DNA from 2 places in the Lysinibacillus sp. OL1 genome. Region 1 is predicted to be linked to the other one. Evidence: riboswitches for the same ligand, from Rfam matches in the RefSeq annotation. Region 1 holds a riboswitch; the other holds the start of a gene.
What was found. Region 1 has a riboswitch for cobalamin ahead of EW028_RS11135 (hypothetical protein). Riboswitches for the same ligand answer to the same signal wherever they lie in the genome.
Positions count from the first base shown of each region.

Region 1 (12,239 bases):
TCAATTTCCCCTGTATTGAACGTAAAAACTTCATACTTTAGCCCCCCTATTTTCTTCGTTCAACAATATATTACTTTATATTATGTTATGGTTTGAAAGTTTTCACAATGGGTAAAGCACAAATTATTTTCTTATTTCCCTTAATATGGTTTGTTTTCATACCTTTATGCTAACCCCTAGTTAAATTTTAAATGCCAAAAATTAAAAGAACTATTTCTCCACAAGACATAAGCTTATAGAGAAATAGTTCTAAACTAATCATAATTTAAATGTATTAATCGTTTCTATAACCTCTTTCGATGTTTGATCTAATATTGTTACAACTTCATTTAATTCAGAAACCATCGTTACTTGTAAATCAGAGGCAGCTGCTACTTCCTTTGTTCCTAGGACACTATGCTTCGCAATAGCATTCATCTGTTCGGTAGTAGCTAATACTTCCTCAGAGCCTGCTGACATTTCTTCAATGACAGCAGAGTCATCTTGAATTTTATTATTCACCTCAAGGACAGATTGCAATATTTTCTCTAGACTTTCACCTATGTGTTGCACTGCTTTATTGCCTGCCTGTACATCTATGGTACTACTAGCCATCTCTTGTAACGCTCGATCAGTAATTTTCTTAAAGCTTTCTAAATGCATGTGTATTTCGTCAGCAGATGCTTTAGACATCTCTGCAAGTTTACGAACTTCATCTGCCACGACCGCAAATCCTTTACCAGCTTCTCCTGCTCTAGCTGCTTCTATTGCCGCGTTTAAAGCTAGTAGGTTGGTTTGATCCGCAATACTCGTAATGATGGTCACCATCTCTTCAATTGAGCGGAACTTATCACCCATTTCCTCGACATGATTAGCCGTACGTAAAACAGAAGATTCTACGTTTTGAATTTGAGATACAACTTCTTGAGAATGACTAACACCTGTTTCCACAAGTCCCGTCATTGCTGATGATGACTCCGCAATTTCTGAAGTTGTATCAGCCAGTCTTTGAATACCAATTGACATCTCATTCATCGTTAATACAACCTCTTGATTATTTTGCTGCTGTTGCTCACTACCAGCAGCAATTTCAATAATTCGATCTGCAATTTGAGCGTTTGATTCTTCCACATGCTGAGAAGTCTCATCAATTTTTTGAACAACATTTTGTAAAGCAAATGTGCGTTGTTGAATCGTATGGAAAGTTTCTTTTAATTTTTGTAGTGATTCTCTGAAGGATTGTGCAAATATTGTAATTTCATTTGCTCCTTTTAGCTGGATTTTCTCCACTGCTATCGTTGCCTTAGCAATATCACCTTGAGCAAAACTTTGTGCTGCATCACCTAAATGTGCAAGGGGTTTTAACGCTCCATTAATATAACGATATAGGATGAACATAACAATACCTGTTAAAGCTAAGATGACAATAATTAATGCAGGTAAAATAGCCGTTAATACGGCATTCGCAACATTGCTTACCTCTGTTGCTTCTATATCGACCCCAACAAAGGCAACAGTATTCCCTTCCTCATCCTTTAATGGAACAGTACCAGATAAATAATCTCCAAAATCACTATGTAAAATAGCGGAATAATAACTTCCTGTATTCTTTACCTTTTCAATATCCTTGTAGTATGTGGTGGAGGACTCATCTCCTATAGCTCCAGCATTTTCTTGATCATCTGCTGGCATACCGTCCACTAAAAAACGTACCTTTTTATCTTCCTGTGGTACTGCGAAAGTATAGGCATAGAGAACACCATTTATTTCACGTAATTCGTTGAGCTCTTCTCGAAGTCGCCAATATAACTCAGATTCTTTTGGTTCCTTTGAGAGTTGCTCATATTCAGCAGCATTTAGATGTTTTGCAATATTCTCAGCAACTGCAACTGCCTGTGTTCCCATGGTTTTATTAACAGATGATTTTGCTGTGTAGATTGTTGTTATAACGAAAAAAGATAACAAAGCCACTAACATTACTAATGACATTAACACTATTTTATTGCTTAATTTGCCTGTCGCTCGCATACGTTCCTCCTTTAATATATTGATATACTAATATCTTAATAGTTCCTATTGTACTATTTTTTTAACTATTTCGACAATAAATCTATGATATTAAGCATATCCAAATAATTAATGCAATTAAAGTGGCGAACAGTGTCGGAATGGTAAGAATAACACCAATTTTAAAATATTGTCCCCAGCTAATTTTAATGCCTTTCTGGGCTAATATATGAAGCCATAGCAATGTTGCCAGTGAGCCAATCGGTGTCATTTTTGGGCCTAAATTCGTACCAATTATATTTGCATATATCAGTCCCTCTTTCATCATGCCCGATGCGCTTGTTTCTGAAATCGCCAAAGCATCTATCATAACAGTAGGTAAATTGTTCATGACAGCAGACAAAATGGCAGCAACAAATCCCATCGTCATCGTTGCTACTACGAAGCCCTGCTGTATAGCTAGTTCTAATAAATTTGCTAACATTCCTGTCATCCCTACATTTTTTAACCCATAGACAACCACATACATGCCAATTGAGAAAAACACAATATTCCACGGCGCTCCTTTTACAACTCTTATTGTATCTACCACAGAGCTACGCTGTGCTAGCCATAAGAATATTGCAGCGACCCCACATAAAATAAAAGATACAGGGATGTGTAAAACCTCACCAGCTACAAAGCCCACTAATAGAATCCCAATTACATACCAAGCGATCGAAAATAATTTGGGATCTCGGATTGCCTGACTTGGTTGCTCAACTGCCTCAAGAGAATAATGTTGTGGTATGGAACGGCGAAAAACAATGTAAAGTACTACTATACTTGCCACTAACGAAAAGAAATTCGGTACAAGCATATGAACTGCATAATCTATAAAGCCTATATCGAAAAAGTCAGCTGATACGATATTCGTTAAATTGCTAATAACGAACGGTAACGAGGTTGTATCTGCTATAAATCCACTTGCAATAATAAATGGAAAGATCATTTTTTCACTCAAGTTCAGTTTTCTCACCATCGCTAAAACGATTGGCGTTAGAATTAAAGCACCCCCATCGTTCGCAAACAAAGCCGATACAACAGCTCCAAGGCAACTAATATAAACAAATAAGCGAATTCCACTTCCCTTTGCAAGTCGTGCCATATGTAGAGCCGCCCATTCGAAAAAGCCAATTTCATCTAAAATGAGTGAAATTAAAATAATACCAATAAATGATAGCGTTGCATTCCAAACAATCCCCGTTACCTCTAACACATCATGCCAGGTTACTACACCTATTACTAGCGCAATAGCTGCTCCTATACAGGCTGACCAGCCAATTGATAGTTTTCGTGGTTGCACGATGACAAAAAATAATGTGACTAAAAATAAAATAATGGCTAAAGCAGTCTGCATCTTTTCCTCCCTAATTAAAAACCAGTAGCTTAAATGCTACTGGTTTACTCATTTTGTTAATGGTTTATTCGCCTAAATCTGCGTTGTGGAAAACATTTTGTACATCTTCTAAATCTTCTAATGCATCAATTAGTTTTTCAAACTTCGCTACATCGTCGCCAATTAAAGTCACTTCTGTTTGAGGCAACATAGAAAGCTCTGCTACTGTAAATTCTTCTACACCCGCAGCCTTTAATGCTTCTTGTGTCGCAAAGAATTGGTCTGGCTCTGCATAAATAATTACCACTTCATCCTCTTCTAGAATATCACGAGCATCTATATCAGCTTCCATTAAAATCTCTAGTACTTCATCAGCCGTTTTACCCTCTAAGCCAATAACCGCTGTTGAATCGAACATATAAGCTACAGATCCACTGACACCCATATTGCCGTTATTTTTACCAAATGCTGCACGTACATCAGATGCTGTACGATTTACATTGTTTGTTAAAGCATCCACGATAATCATTGTGCCGGCTGGTCCAAAGCCTTCATAACGTAATTCATCAAAGCTTTCATCACCGCCACCTTTTGCTTTATCAATGGCTTTTTCTATAATATGTTTTGGAACACTGTATGTTTTTGCGCGTTCAAGCACTACTTTAAGTGCACGGTTTGACTCTGGATCTGGTTCGCCTGATTTAGCTGCCACATAAATTTCTCGCCCAAATTTTGCATTAATACGGCTTGTGCTTTGATCTTTAGACGCTTTCTTTTCTTTAATATTGTTCCACTTACGACCCATTGTTTTCACTCTCTTTCAAAAGATAAATTTATAAAAATAATAGATACGCGGTTGCATATCTGTAAATGGTAATTAAATACTTATCGTATCTTTACTCTGCAAATAATAACACAATGATGCTTACAAAGCTAGATATACCAATGTTTAAGGTAGTATTTTTCTAAAAAAACGGCTGTTAAAATTTACGATTTTAGCGCCATCTTACAACAGCTCTTGTTTAATTTTTGCTAGCAATGCCTGACAACCTTCTTGCACCAATTCATAGGTTTCCTGAAAATCACCTGTATAATAAGGATCCGGGACATCCTTGCGATGTGCTGTTAAATCTAAAAACCGAAAAATCTTTGGCGAGTTTGGATTGCCTAGTATTGTGCGGATATTACGAATATTGCTTTCATCCATTCCAATAATATAAGCAAACTTTTCAAAATCAGACTTTTGTAATTGTCGACCTTGCATATCTATTGTAGAAATACCATATTCCCTAAGCTTATCCTGTGTACCCCTATGTGGAGGTTCGCCAATATGCCATGAGCTAGTAGCAGCGGAATCCACTTCAATCTTATCTTCTAAATGCTCTTTCTTCACCATGTCGCGCATGACCGCCTCAGCCATGGGTGAGCGACAGATATTACCTAAACATACGAAAAGTACTCGAATCATTTTATTTTCCTCCTACAACAAAGCACTCAAAATCAATTTGATTCTGAGTGCCCTTTGCTTTTATTTTACGGGAATACGTTTCTGTAGTTCTTCTGTTAATGCAACTAATTCATGCTCAAGGTGTTGAGTAAACTGCTCACGGCCTTCTTTACCCTTGCCTGTTACATAAAATGGCTCACCATAAATTAAATAGCCTTTGCCTCGCTTCATTACATCACCCACATTACGTGCACCAACATAAGCAGCTGGAACAATTTGCGCCTTTGCCAACTGTGCAATGGTAATAGCCCCTTGTTTTAAATCTGTTCCTTCTGCACTACGAGTCCCAGAGGGGAAAATCCCAACAATTTTACCTTCCTTCAATAACTGCGAAGGAATTTTAATCACGCTTGGTCCAGGATTATCACGGTCTACCGGAAAAGCATTTAAATGCTTAACAAGCCAGCCAAGCCCTTTCATTTCAAATAATTGCTTCTTCGCCATAAAGTGAATTTCACGAGGGTACATGGCTACACCAAGGTTTAAAATATCAACATAGCCGGTATGTGTACAAGCTATAATAAACCCACCCTCTTTCGGCAAGTTTTCTTCTCCGTATACACGAGCCTTTGAACCCATTAATTTTAATATTACTTTGACAACATTTGCTGCTAGTTTATACACTGTTACATTCCTACCTTATTCAATAGTTATTCCCATTGTAATCGAAAAGACCAGTATACTGCAATTGCTGGTGACCAACTTAAACCTTCCCTACTAATAGATCCACATCAATCGTGATTTCATTTAGTTCAACGGCTGTTTGTTCTGCTTTATGCCAACCCATTGGTGTCATTTCTAATAGCGCGGGTACTAGCTCTTCCGAAAGCGGTAAAGTATAAGTTACACGTTCTACGTTTACCTCACGAAAACTATCTTGAAAACGAGCTACAATTTGTTCATTAGAGTAAGTTTCCTTGTTTGAATCTGCATATAATTGAGCACGCAGTTCCCTCAAATAACCACTTTGCGGTACAACCTTCACAAGACAGCCATTCGGTGTAAGAAGTCGTTTAAACTCCTCATAATTTGCTGGTGATAGTATATTTAAAATGGCATCGAAACTCGCTTGAGCAAATGGACTTTTAGCTAAATCCCCTACACACCAAATTTGTTGAGGATAATGACGTGCTGCAGCCAAAATACCCTCCTTCGCTATGTCAATTCCAACGCCAATACCATGATCTCTATCATTCATAATGCGAGCTAAATGTGAGCCCTCTCCACAACCAGTATCGAGCACCGTTTTTGCAGAGCTTATAAGCTCACCGATTCGGGCTTCTACAGCATCATAAATCCCACTATCAATAACAGCCTTGCGGGATTCAAAAAGGCTCTTACTATATTTAGAAGCGGCGTTATGTGTCAGCATATTGACATAGCCTTGTTTCGCCATATCAAAGGAATGGTTAGAAGTACAAACCAATCTCCCCTGCTCATAGACATGCATTGATTGCTGACAGATTGGACAAGCAAAAAGGGTGATATGTTGATCCATTAATGCCGCCCCGATCGCACGTTTCGATAATGCGCCCATTTCTATGCCTCCTTTTTGTCGTTCGGTGATACAAGAGCATAACGCTCCCATTTACGACTTTTCCATCTAAAGTATACGATAATTGCCCGCACCCATTCATCTGCTGAAATGGCTAGCCAAATTCCGACCAAGCCCCAATCCAATACAAAGACAAATAAATAGCCAAGCGGCAGGCTCATGCAAACCATTGATAGAAAACCAATTTTCACAGGGAATCTAGCATCCCCTGAAGCGCGTAAAGAGTTAATGACCACGATATTCATTGTGCGACCAGTCTCTAGCAAAATACTTAATGCTAACACGGATGCCCCAATCTTAATGACTTCTGGATTATCAGTAAATACCTGCATAAGTGGCTTACGGAATAGCGTAACGACTGCGACCATAATAATCGTAAAAACAAATGCTGCACGAACACTTTTCCATAGCTGATGATACGCCTCATCTTTTTCTCCTGCACCTACATGACGACCAATAATAATGGCTGTTCCTGTACCAATGGCAATTGCAAATAAATATGTAAACATCGAAATATTCATAGCATATTGTCGTGCTGCTAGTGTTTCTGCTCCTAAGTATGTCGCATAATATAAAAAGATGATTTGGCAAAATTGATAAAGTACCTGTTCAAACGCAGATGGTAAACCAATGTTTAGTATTTTCCTCACATATTCCTTTGAATACTCAAAATAATATTGTAACTTTACGCGCACTTCCATTACCTGATACAGTAACCAGAAAAATACTAGGACGGCTAATCCGCGACTAATGACAGAGGAAATAGCCGCTCCTTTCACACCAAGCTCTGGTAAACCTAAATTCCCAAAAATAAGACCGTAGTTTAGCACAACATGTAAGACGTTCATGCCAAGTGAAACGTACATAGTTTGTTTTGTCCAACCATGTACACGAATAATTGCAGCTAGTGCATTAATAATAGCCTGTAGGAAAATAAAACTCCCAATGATGGCTAAGTAACTTTGTGCATAGTGGAGTACTTCTCCCTGCAAGTTCATCATTGTCATTAAATGTCTCGCAAAGAAGAAAAATAAAATACTCATTAAAAGCCCAACGACCAAATTCATCGTGATCGCTAACGCCGAGATCTTGGCTGCTTCAAAAAAGCGTCTGGAGCCTAAATACTGAGAAACAACAATAGATGCACCATTGCCCACTACCTCCAGAATCAAGATGGCAATATGGATATATTGATTGGCTGCACCTACTCCTGATACAGCATTATCTGATAAAGCACTGAGCATAAAAGTATCGGCTAATCCCATCAACATAAATAGAAAAACTTCTAAGAAGATTGGCCATGTTAAATGGAATAGACTTAACTTATTTGTCTCTTTAATTGTGTCTGCCAATACTTTCACTTCTCCTATTTTTTCTTAAAAATCTATTGTATCTTATCACAAATATTCAGACTGTAAAGAGATTTATAGGAAGACAGCGCTTCCACATAAAAAATCCCTCTCACATCGTGTGAAAGGGTCCATTTTTAAATCAAGCAATAGGATTGTAATTGCTCTCGTTTTTCAATTGTTAGGCCAAATTCCTGCTCTAAAAACCCATTCTTTGAACCATAGCGACGATCCATCGCATCCAACGCTGCTTGTAAATAGTCTTCACGGGCGGACATTAAGGCATAAAATTGCAGTAGTTCTTGCTCATTATACTGATGCTGAATAGCCTGAGCCATTCTTTCTACCATCGGACGTAAATGTATATTAGTATCTAAATAATCCTCCATGATAGTCTCCTCAGGTACATCTAAAGCTAGTAAAATAAGTGCTCCTCCAATACCCGTTCGGTCCTTACCAACTGCGCAATGATGGACAAGACCTAGATTATTAGGATTTTGAATCGTTTGCATTAACTCTTTAAATGAAAGATTGTTAAAAGGCATTTGTGCATAAAAATCCCGAAACATCTCAGGGCTTACCACTTTATAGAAATCTCTACCACCAGCATTGGTAGGCATTTCAAAAGCATGATTACCCTTCGCTGGGATTTGTATATATTGAGCATGCGAGAACACTGGGTTAGGATTATGATACGCCTCATTGTTATCGCGATAATCAAAAATGGTTTTAATCCCTAATGTTTCAAATAGCTCTTTATCTGCCAGTGTCATTTTTCCAAGAGCAGCTGAGCGGTAAAATAAACCTTTTTTTATCCTACGCCCATCTTTTGTCTTATATCCACCCATGTCTCGGAAATTATAGACTGCCTCAAATGGAATTACCTTTGTCTCTAATTGCTCCAATCACTACACCTCCTAAGATTATTAAGCATACTTACTTTTATTTTAAAGAACAAACTACATTAATTCCAATTTTCACGCTAGGTAATAATTTAAACCACATAAAAAATGCTAGCTGAATGGCTCACAGCTAGCATGGAAACATTTCTTATTTAAATAATTCGGGGTACACAGCTTTCGCTACTAATTCTACAGCTTCACCAATACGCGGACCAGGTCGATTAGAGATATCTGTATCGATGGACAATACCGCTTTGTTTTGAATAGCTGTCACAGTATTCCAACCATCTCGTTCAAGAATTTCTCCTATTGGATCTTCTGTATCGTTTACTGTTGTTAAAATAACATCTGGATTTTTCGCAATAACATCTTCCTCATTCACTTTTGCCCAGCTATTCAAGTCAGAAAAAACATTATTAACATTAGCTGCATCTAATATTTCTTGCTGGAAAGTGCTAGAGCCTGCTGTATATATGTCTGGCTTAGGGCTAACCTCTAAATAAACATTTTTCGGCGTTTTTACGTCCTTCACCTTCGTTTGTACTTCAGCAATTTTCGCCTTGATCTCTTCATTTAATTTATTTCCTATATCAGCAACATCCATCACAGCAGCAATTTGTTCGATATCTCCATAAACATCATCGAAAGTTGTCGCAGATTGAATAACAAACACTTTAATTCCTGCGTCCTCAAGCGGCTTTAGGGCATCCTTATCACCGATTGTATAAGCAATGACAACATCTGGCTTTAACGCTATAATTCTTTCACTGTTAAAGTTCGTAGTATCAGAGACACGTTCAATTTTTTGTGCTTCCTCTGGATAAGTATCGTACTCAGTTGCTCCTACAATTTTATCGCCAACACCTAAAGCAAACAAAATTTCAGTATTACTTGGTTGTAAAGATACAACTGTTTTTGGTACTTCTTTAAACTCTATTTCCACTCCACGGTCATCTGTCACTTTATAGCTTGTTTTCTCTGAGTGTTGTGTATCTTGCGAAGCATCTTTATTTTTTGTATCTTCAGCAGTGCCACAGCCTGCTAATACCAGTGCAAGTAAGAGCACTGATAGCCATTGGAAATTAAATACTTTCTTCATTGTTATTCTCCTTTTTCTTTTTCATTGGGTAGGATTTACTAATAAACGGTATTTCAGCTATTCCAGCTTGCTGATTCATAAAAACAGCCATGACAAAACATACATTAGCTAATAAACCAAGGTAATCGAAAAGAATAGCAGGAACCTCTCGTTCTTCTGATACTTTGTGTAAAGTACGATATGATTTTTTTGCTTCACTGCGACAAAGATGTAAGGCTGCAGCGGCCTCTGTTCCTTGAGGTAAAACAAAACTTTGAATCTCTTCCTTCACATGGCGAACGTAAAAATCATAACGCTCACTTAACCAAGATAAATCCTCTTCAGTTACTGCTAATTTCCCACGAACTGAGCCATTCACATGATACGCCATAGGTAACATAAGCAATAAATCCTCAGCAACGACTTGAACATCCTCTTTTTTTACCGCAGCTAATGCAACTCCTAGATGTGTTGTAAGGCTATCTGTTCGAATTTCAAAATCGACCGTTGAAGCTTTCTCACGCATAAATGGATAACAAGAATAACGGGCATCTTTTTTCACTTGCTTCCCCCCTATTTTCTATAATGAAAAATTCTTATTTGAAAGGCATAAAAAAGTCGCTCCTTTTTGCAAAGGAACGACAAAAATAACATAATGAGCCATCAAACTGGACAAAGCCTATGTATTTGCCGTATATCCTCCTAGCTTCCGAGAAGTTTTTATACGTTCAAATAAAGGTCGGTCTCCTGGCTTGTACAGTTCGTCACATGAAACGAATGTGTTATAAAGGACCTTCCCATCTTCTTTGAGACAGTGGTAAATCTTTATAATGGCTGCACTTACAGTTGCGGAAACAGCTCCGGTTTTTCACCGGATTCCCGATTATGCTAATTAGCACCTTTATTCTGCAAGAATATTTCATTTGTAAAGCAGTTTATCATATATGCTTCAGAAAAAATAGCTGTACTCAGTTTTAAAATATAGCAATATTTCTACTTGAAGAGAAAACCCTAACAAATTTTTACATTATTAAGAAATTTACTATAATAGTGTTTCAATTGCTTTTTCAATATCGAGCTGTGAATCTGTTGGTTCAAAGCGTGAGACGGTCTTACCATTAGCATCTACTAGAAATTTTGTAAAGTTCCAGCGAATATTACGACCATCTAAAAAGCTTGGGGCAAGTTGAACAATTGCTTCTGCCAACATTTTCTCCTGCATACTTGCCTTCCCAAACTCTCGGTAATCCACTTCATGCTTTAAATAATTAAAGAGTGGATGGGTAGCCTCTCCATTTACCTGTACAAGCTCAAAAATCGGGAATGTGACCCCATAGTTTACCTTGCAGAGATGCTTAGTTTCCTCCCCATCTTCAGGATTTTGATGGCCAAATTGATCACAAGGGAATCCAAGAACTACAAAATTCTCTTTTCCATATTTATCATACATTTTCTGTAAGTCTTCAAATTGATATGTAAATCGGCATTGGTTTGCCGTGTTAACAATTAACATTGTTTTTCCACGATATGTTTCCATCGATAAAATTTCGCCATTAGGCTTCCGAACTAGATAATTATAAATGCTCATGCCATAATCCCCTTTTTTCATTCATTATAGTTGACTATTCTACCACTCATCAAAGAATTTGCACAAAAAAACACCACCTCGCTACTTTGAACGGATGGCTGACTTATACTTCTTTTTATATTTAGCATCTTGTTCTTCATTAATTAAACGATGGGCAATATCTAATAATTTCGAGTCATTTGTTTGATCATATAGCTTTTTAAATGACATAATAATATCCTGACGAATAAGAGATGGCTGTTTTTCATCTATACATGTTTGAAATCTTTTAGCTAGATACGATACAACCAAATCTCTTTGTACTGGACCCGCTTGTCCAATTTTCCAAATTGCTTGTAATGCATGCCTTGCTGTAGCAGATTGCTCATCGTAAGTCACAGCCCAAATCTTTAAAAAATCCTCCAAGACCCTTTCTTCTGGATCACTTTTTGCAGCTAAAGCGCATAAAATTTGTGCAGCACGTGCACGAGAATAACCATTATTGTATGTAAGTGCTTTTACTAGCTGTTCCCAAACTGCATATGTCCAATCTACAGGTTCCTGCATAATTTTCATTAATTCCTCGTAAGATTCATATTGAATATCGCGATCATGCTCTGTTAAATTACTAAAAAGTTGCAAAATCTCTTTTTCCATAATTCATCCCTACCTTTATTGATTCAGAACGTAATAAAATTTGATTTATGGTACACTTAACTTAATTTTTTTCGCAAAGAAGGTGAGTTTATGAATAAATTTAATGCTAGGAAATTGATTTTTCGGTTGATTGTGATTATATCCCTACTTCTAGCTGCGTATTTTGTTATCCCAGTGTCCATGCCTTTAATCCTTGCTGGGATTAGTGCATTTTTCTTAGAACCACTTGTCATGTTCGTTAAACGGAAATGGAAAATGTC
Region 1 covers NZ_SJDS01000005.1:97,499-109,737, forward strand. Annotated here, with positions in the region: gene EW028_RS11085 (methyl-accepting chemotaxis protein) at 1-34, opposite strand, end outside; gene EW028_RS11090 (methyl-accepting chemotaxis protein) at 259-2,007, opposite strand; gene EW028_RS11095 (arsenic transporter) at 2,090-3,385, opposite strand; gene EW028_RS11100 (YebC/PmpR family DNA-binding transcriptional regulator) at 3,450-4,169, opposite strand; gene EW028_RS11105 (low molecular weight protein-tyrosine-phosphatase) at 4,371-4,832, opposite strand; gene EW028_RS11110 (lysophospholipid acyltransferase family protein) at 4,893-5,495, opposite strand; gene EW028_RS11115 (putative RNA methyltransferase) at 5,575-6,408, opposite strand; gene EW028_RS11120 (MATE family efflux transporter) at 6,411-7,778, opposite strand; gene EW028_RS11125 (tyrosine-protein phosphatase) at 7,913-8,680, opposite strand; gene EW028_RS11130 (ABC transporter substrate-binding protein) at 8,826-9,776, opposite strand; gene EW028_RS11135 (hypothetical protein) at 9,760-10,317, opposite strand; cobalamin riboswitch at 10,476-10,673, opposite strand; gene EW028_RS11140 (glutathione peroxidase) at 10,798-11,343, opposite strand; gene EW028_RS11145 (hypothetical protein) at 11,425-11,979, opposite strand; gene ytvI (sporulation integral membrane protein YtvI) at 12,070-12,239, shown strand, end outside.

Region 2 (4,388 bases), on a different contig from region 1:
GAAATAATCTCGGCACTGTTTCGTAGGAAGCCTTGTCCTCCTAAGTATAGTGGATAGAAAAAGCCAGAATAAAACAGGAAAGATTCAAGCATAACGGATGAAAACATCGCTTTCCATAAGCTCTCTGGATTGCCTTCTTCAATACTATTATAAATGTCTGCTATTTTATTGGCCTTATACTGTAGAAATTCATTTTTTTTGACCCATTCAAATAGCTCGTCGATTTCTTCGTTTGTACAAAGCGTTGTGAAAATATAAGAATAGGACTTGGCATGTATCGCCTCGAATGCATCAAAAACGGTTAGGACAGCCTTTTCCTGTAAATCGTCTGTATAAGCAGCAACACGATTCATCCCGATATTTGTTTGTACAGTATCCAGTAAGGTTAATCCTGCAAATACTTTTTTATATGTGTCCTGATGCTCAAAGCTTTTCCATTGTTTAATATCTTTACTGACCGCAATTTCTTCTGGAAACCAAATTTGCTTCCATTGCTGGTCCCAAAATATTTGGGCAAGCTCACTTGTTGCCTTATTCCAATTGACTGCCTCATAAATTATATTTGACATGCTACACACTCCTCTAAGCTTTGTAATCGTTGACGAACATAGTAAACAGACTTAATGCCCTTTATCCACGCATAAATGTATACTTTAGCCAATTGTTCGGTTGTCCAATTGTCCGTTACATAAAGCGTCATGGAAATACCTTGGTCAACGTGCTTTTGAGAAGCTGCATATAAATCAATTAAATCATAAGGATTCACATCATACGCCTCCACATATAAATGACTATTGTCATTTGTTAAATGAGGCATTGGATAAATGGTTCTACTATCGGCGTAATCACGAACCTCTACGCGCTCTGTACATGGTGCGATTGAAGCCGTACAGCTACGAATATATGAAATACTACCAGTTGGGGCAATAGCCAAACGATAGGAATGGAATAGACCGTACTGCATTACATCCTGCTTTAACGTTTCCCACATCTTGTTTGTGATGATTGGAATATTGCCAAGCGCCTTCAACACAGCAGGCGATAGTTCTTCTTCAGTTTTATTGATATATTGGTCAAAATAGCTACCTGATGCATAATCACTGTCCTCAAATCGGTAGAAGGTTGCAGCTTTTTCTTTCGCCATTTCCATCGAAGATTTCAGAGAATAATAGTTCATCGCTTCCATAAAGTGATCCATGAAATCAATGGAATCTTTTGAGCCGTACAGGATGCCTTCTGTCACGAGATGCCCATGGAGGTTCATACAGCCAAGCCCTACAGAATGCATTAATTGATTGGCTTTTGCAACAGACGGTACATTCTTAATGTGCGTCATTTGCGATACATTCGTTAATAGGTGCATGGCTGTATCGACTAATGCGCCGAAATCATTAACTTTACTTGCTGCATGGATATCGATGGAACCTAAGTTACACGATACATCTAATCCATAGTCATTTGGTTGATCCTGGTCCGTAATGATACTTGTCTCTTGTACTTGTAAGATTTCTGTACATAAATTGGACATTTTGACACGTCCAATATTTTTTAAAGGATGTACCTTATTGACATTATCATCAAAGATTTCAAACGGATAGCCTGATTCAAATTGTGCTTTTTTCACCTCTGTGTAAAGCTTACGTGCATTTAAACGTTTAATTTTACGAATTTTAGGGTTATCAAGTAGCTCGTAGTACATGTCTGAAATGGAAATTTCAGACATACGTTTACCATATTCTTTAAAAATATCATATGGGCTAAACAACACAATATCCTTATCACGTTTCATCAGTTCGAAGAAAATACTAGGTATAATAATCCCTGTTGAAAGGGTTGCGAGGCGAATTTTATCATCAGCATTTGGTTTTTTTGATGAAATGAAATTTTCTATGTCTGCATGGAAAATATTTAGATAGACAACACCTGAGCCATTTCGTTGCCCTAGCTGATTAGAATAACTGAAAGAATTTTCTAACAGTTTCGCTACTGGGATGACACCACTTGCACGATTTAATATCTCTTTAATTGGATCACCTAATGGACGTAAATCTGTTAAGTTGACCCCAACTCCACCACCAAGGCGTGATAGCTCTAAACAATAGCCAATATTTTCAGCAATACTATTCATGGAGTCATCCATTGATAATTTAAAGCAGCTGACTAATTCACCACGTGCTTTCTTACCACTATTTAAAGCAGTTGGTGTTGCAGGCTGATAGGCTTCCATCATTGCTTCGACAGAGCGTTCTGCTAAAGCCGTGTTTCCTTGAGCTAAATACAAAGCAATAATGACAATACGATCCTCATACTTTTCTAAGATCTCTTCCCCATCACGACTTTTCATAGCATAGCTATCGTAAAATTTGCTAGCGCTCATAAAGGATGGAAAGCGGAAATTATAATCATAGGCTTTCTTGTACAGCTTCTTAATAAATTCCATTTCGTACATGTCGATAAATGCTTTCTCATAGTAGCCCTCATCAACTAAATAGCGTATTTTTTCCTCAATATCTATAAAATAACGCAAACGTACGTTAACATACTCTAAAAAGTAGCGGCGCGTAGCTTCGCGGTCCTTTTCTAACTCAAGTAATCCAGTTGTACTATAACGATTCAGTACGTCATTATTAAGCTTTAAATAGGTTTTCATCTCATTACCCTCGTTTCATAAAACGTTTGTATTGCTTCGTAATCCGTTTGATTACCTCGTAAATCTAATTTCCTTACTAAGGGTACATGATAGGTAGCAGCGATTTTCTCACCAGCAGCGCCAAATACATGATGACCGAAGTTACTATTCCCACTGGCAACTACTCCTTTACAAAAATCCCTGTTTTTTTCTAAGAAACGTTGTACCTTTGCTGGAATGTCACCTAAACCATCTGTGTAGGTAATTAAGAGATATGGCTTGTTCAATCGCAATTCTTCCGAGAGCTCGATACATTCTGCCTTTAATTTGGATACAACATTTCGGACATTACCTGTACGACTCGCGTAAACAATCATAGGGCAATCAACTCAATTTGAGAAACAATTTCCTGAACATCTCCTATAAAAGTTTCATTCATCTCTAAAACAGGCACACTTAAAAAACCTGCGTCAATAATCGTTTGCTTTGCTTGTTCATCGTGATCGATGTTAACAATTTCAGCTTCAAGTCCTGCACGTTGTAGTTCAGATTTTACCCATAGGCATTTTGGACAAATTGTTTTCGTATAAAGTTTCATAGAAATCCCTCTTTTCATAAAATAAAAAAGCCTATCTCCTCTAGAGAGATAGGCTAAATGGAAACGTTAACATACCAAAAATACTGACGTTCCCATCTCTTAATCCCCGAAGAAATGATAAATTTGTTTTATAAAGGCAGGTCTCCTGGCTTTGCTTCATTCTCTGATTCCCTTCCCATGCAAATGCACAGTGGTTGCAATCATCGTCAGCTTCACAGTTGCGGGGACAGCGTCGGAATTGTACCGAACTTCCCTTTTAAACTACATGTAGTAGTACCTTTGTAAAACGAACACAATATATAGTTGTTGTTCAATAGTTTTAAGTGTACCATCCTTCAAATGAAAAGTAAATCAAGATTCTAAACTTCTTTATTTTTGGATTATTCAGTATTTTTAATTATGTAGTTCCAAATAGATTACCACTAATCACTTATACCCAAATCAAAAATCTATTTTTAACGATGTACGTGATTTTCTATTAAAATGGATCTAGAATTCTAATTTGAGTTTAAAGAAATCTTCTATTTTATGTACCATTGAAAAATAGTTGTCTCTATCATAAGTTCTGAAATAATGATCATCTCTTACCCATTTCAAATGATGCTCATTACATTAATAAAGAGCATGCTTTTATCATAACATGCTCTTACCATTCTATCATTGGGATTATAGTCTAACCTTAACCTCAGTCCCGTCCTGAGCTTTGACATCGACTAGCACAAGTCCTTTATAATTTTGTAGTTCCTTGATAATCGGCTTTAGCATTTCTTTATCGATGAGCGGAAAGGTAAAGTCTATTTTCATTTTATCGAAGTATGCCTTTGTCCACTTATTGGCTTGTTGCTGAATCCATTTAGAAGTTAAAATGGAGAGGACAATGGTTAGCACAGTATAGGGAACAGGGACGGTAAAGCGAACGTCTTTTGCTTTCACTTTTACATGCATCATTCGTCGCCTCTACTCAATGAAGACTGCAACGGAATCCCCGTTTGCTGATTTTATATCTACAATTTGTCCATCTAGTTCATTTTCAATCGCTTCAAGAAGAAGATTGATGTCGATATCTTTTACGTATTTTTCCGATTGCGGAATACTTGCAGCGATGCTGTGTCCTGCCATCAATACGGCTTTGACAAGTTTAATTGGTAAATTTACCGTGAC
Region 2 covers NZ_SJDS01000002.1:251,958-256,345, forward strand. Annotated here, with positions in the region: gene nrdF (class 1b ribonucleoside-diphosphate reductase subunit beta) at 1-569, opposite strand, end outside; gene nrdE (class 1b ribonucleoside-diphosphate reductase subunit alpha) at 557-2,650, opposite strand; gene nrdI (class Ib ribonucleoside-diphosphate reductase assembly flavoprotein NrdI) at 2,647-3,006, opposite strand; gene EW028_RS05660 (glutaredoxin family protein) at 3,003-3,227, opposite strand; cobalamin riboswitch at 3,346-3,523, opposite strand; gene EW028_RS05665 (hypothetical protein) at 3,894-4,175, opposite strand; gene EW028_RS05670 (SHOCT-like domain-containing protein) at 4,185-4,388, opposite strand, start outside.
Region 2: another riboswitch for cobalamin. It lies ahead of EW028_RS05660 (glutaredoxin family protein); the one in region 1 lies ahead of EW028_RS11135 (hypothetical protein).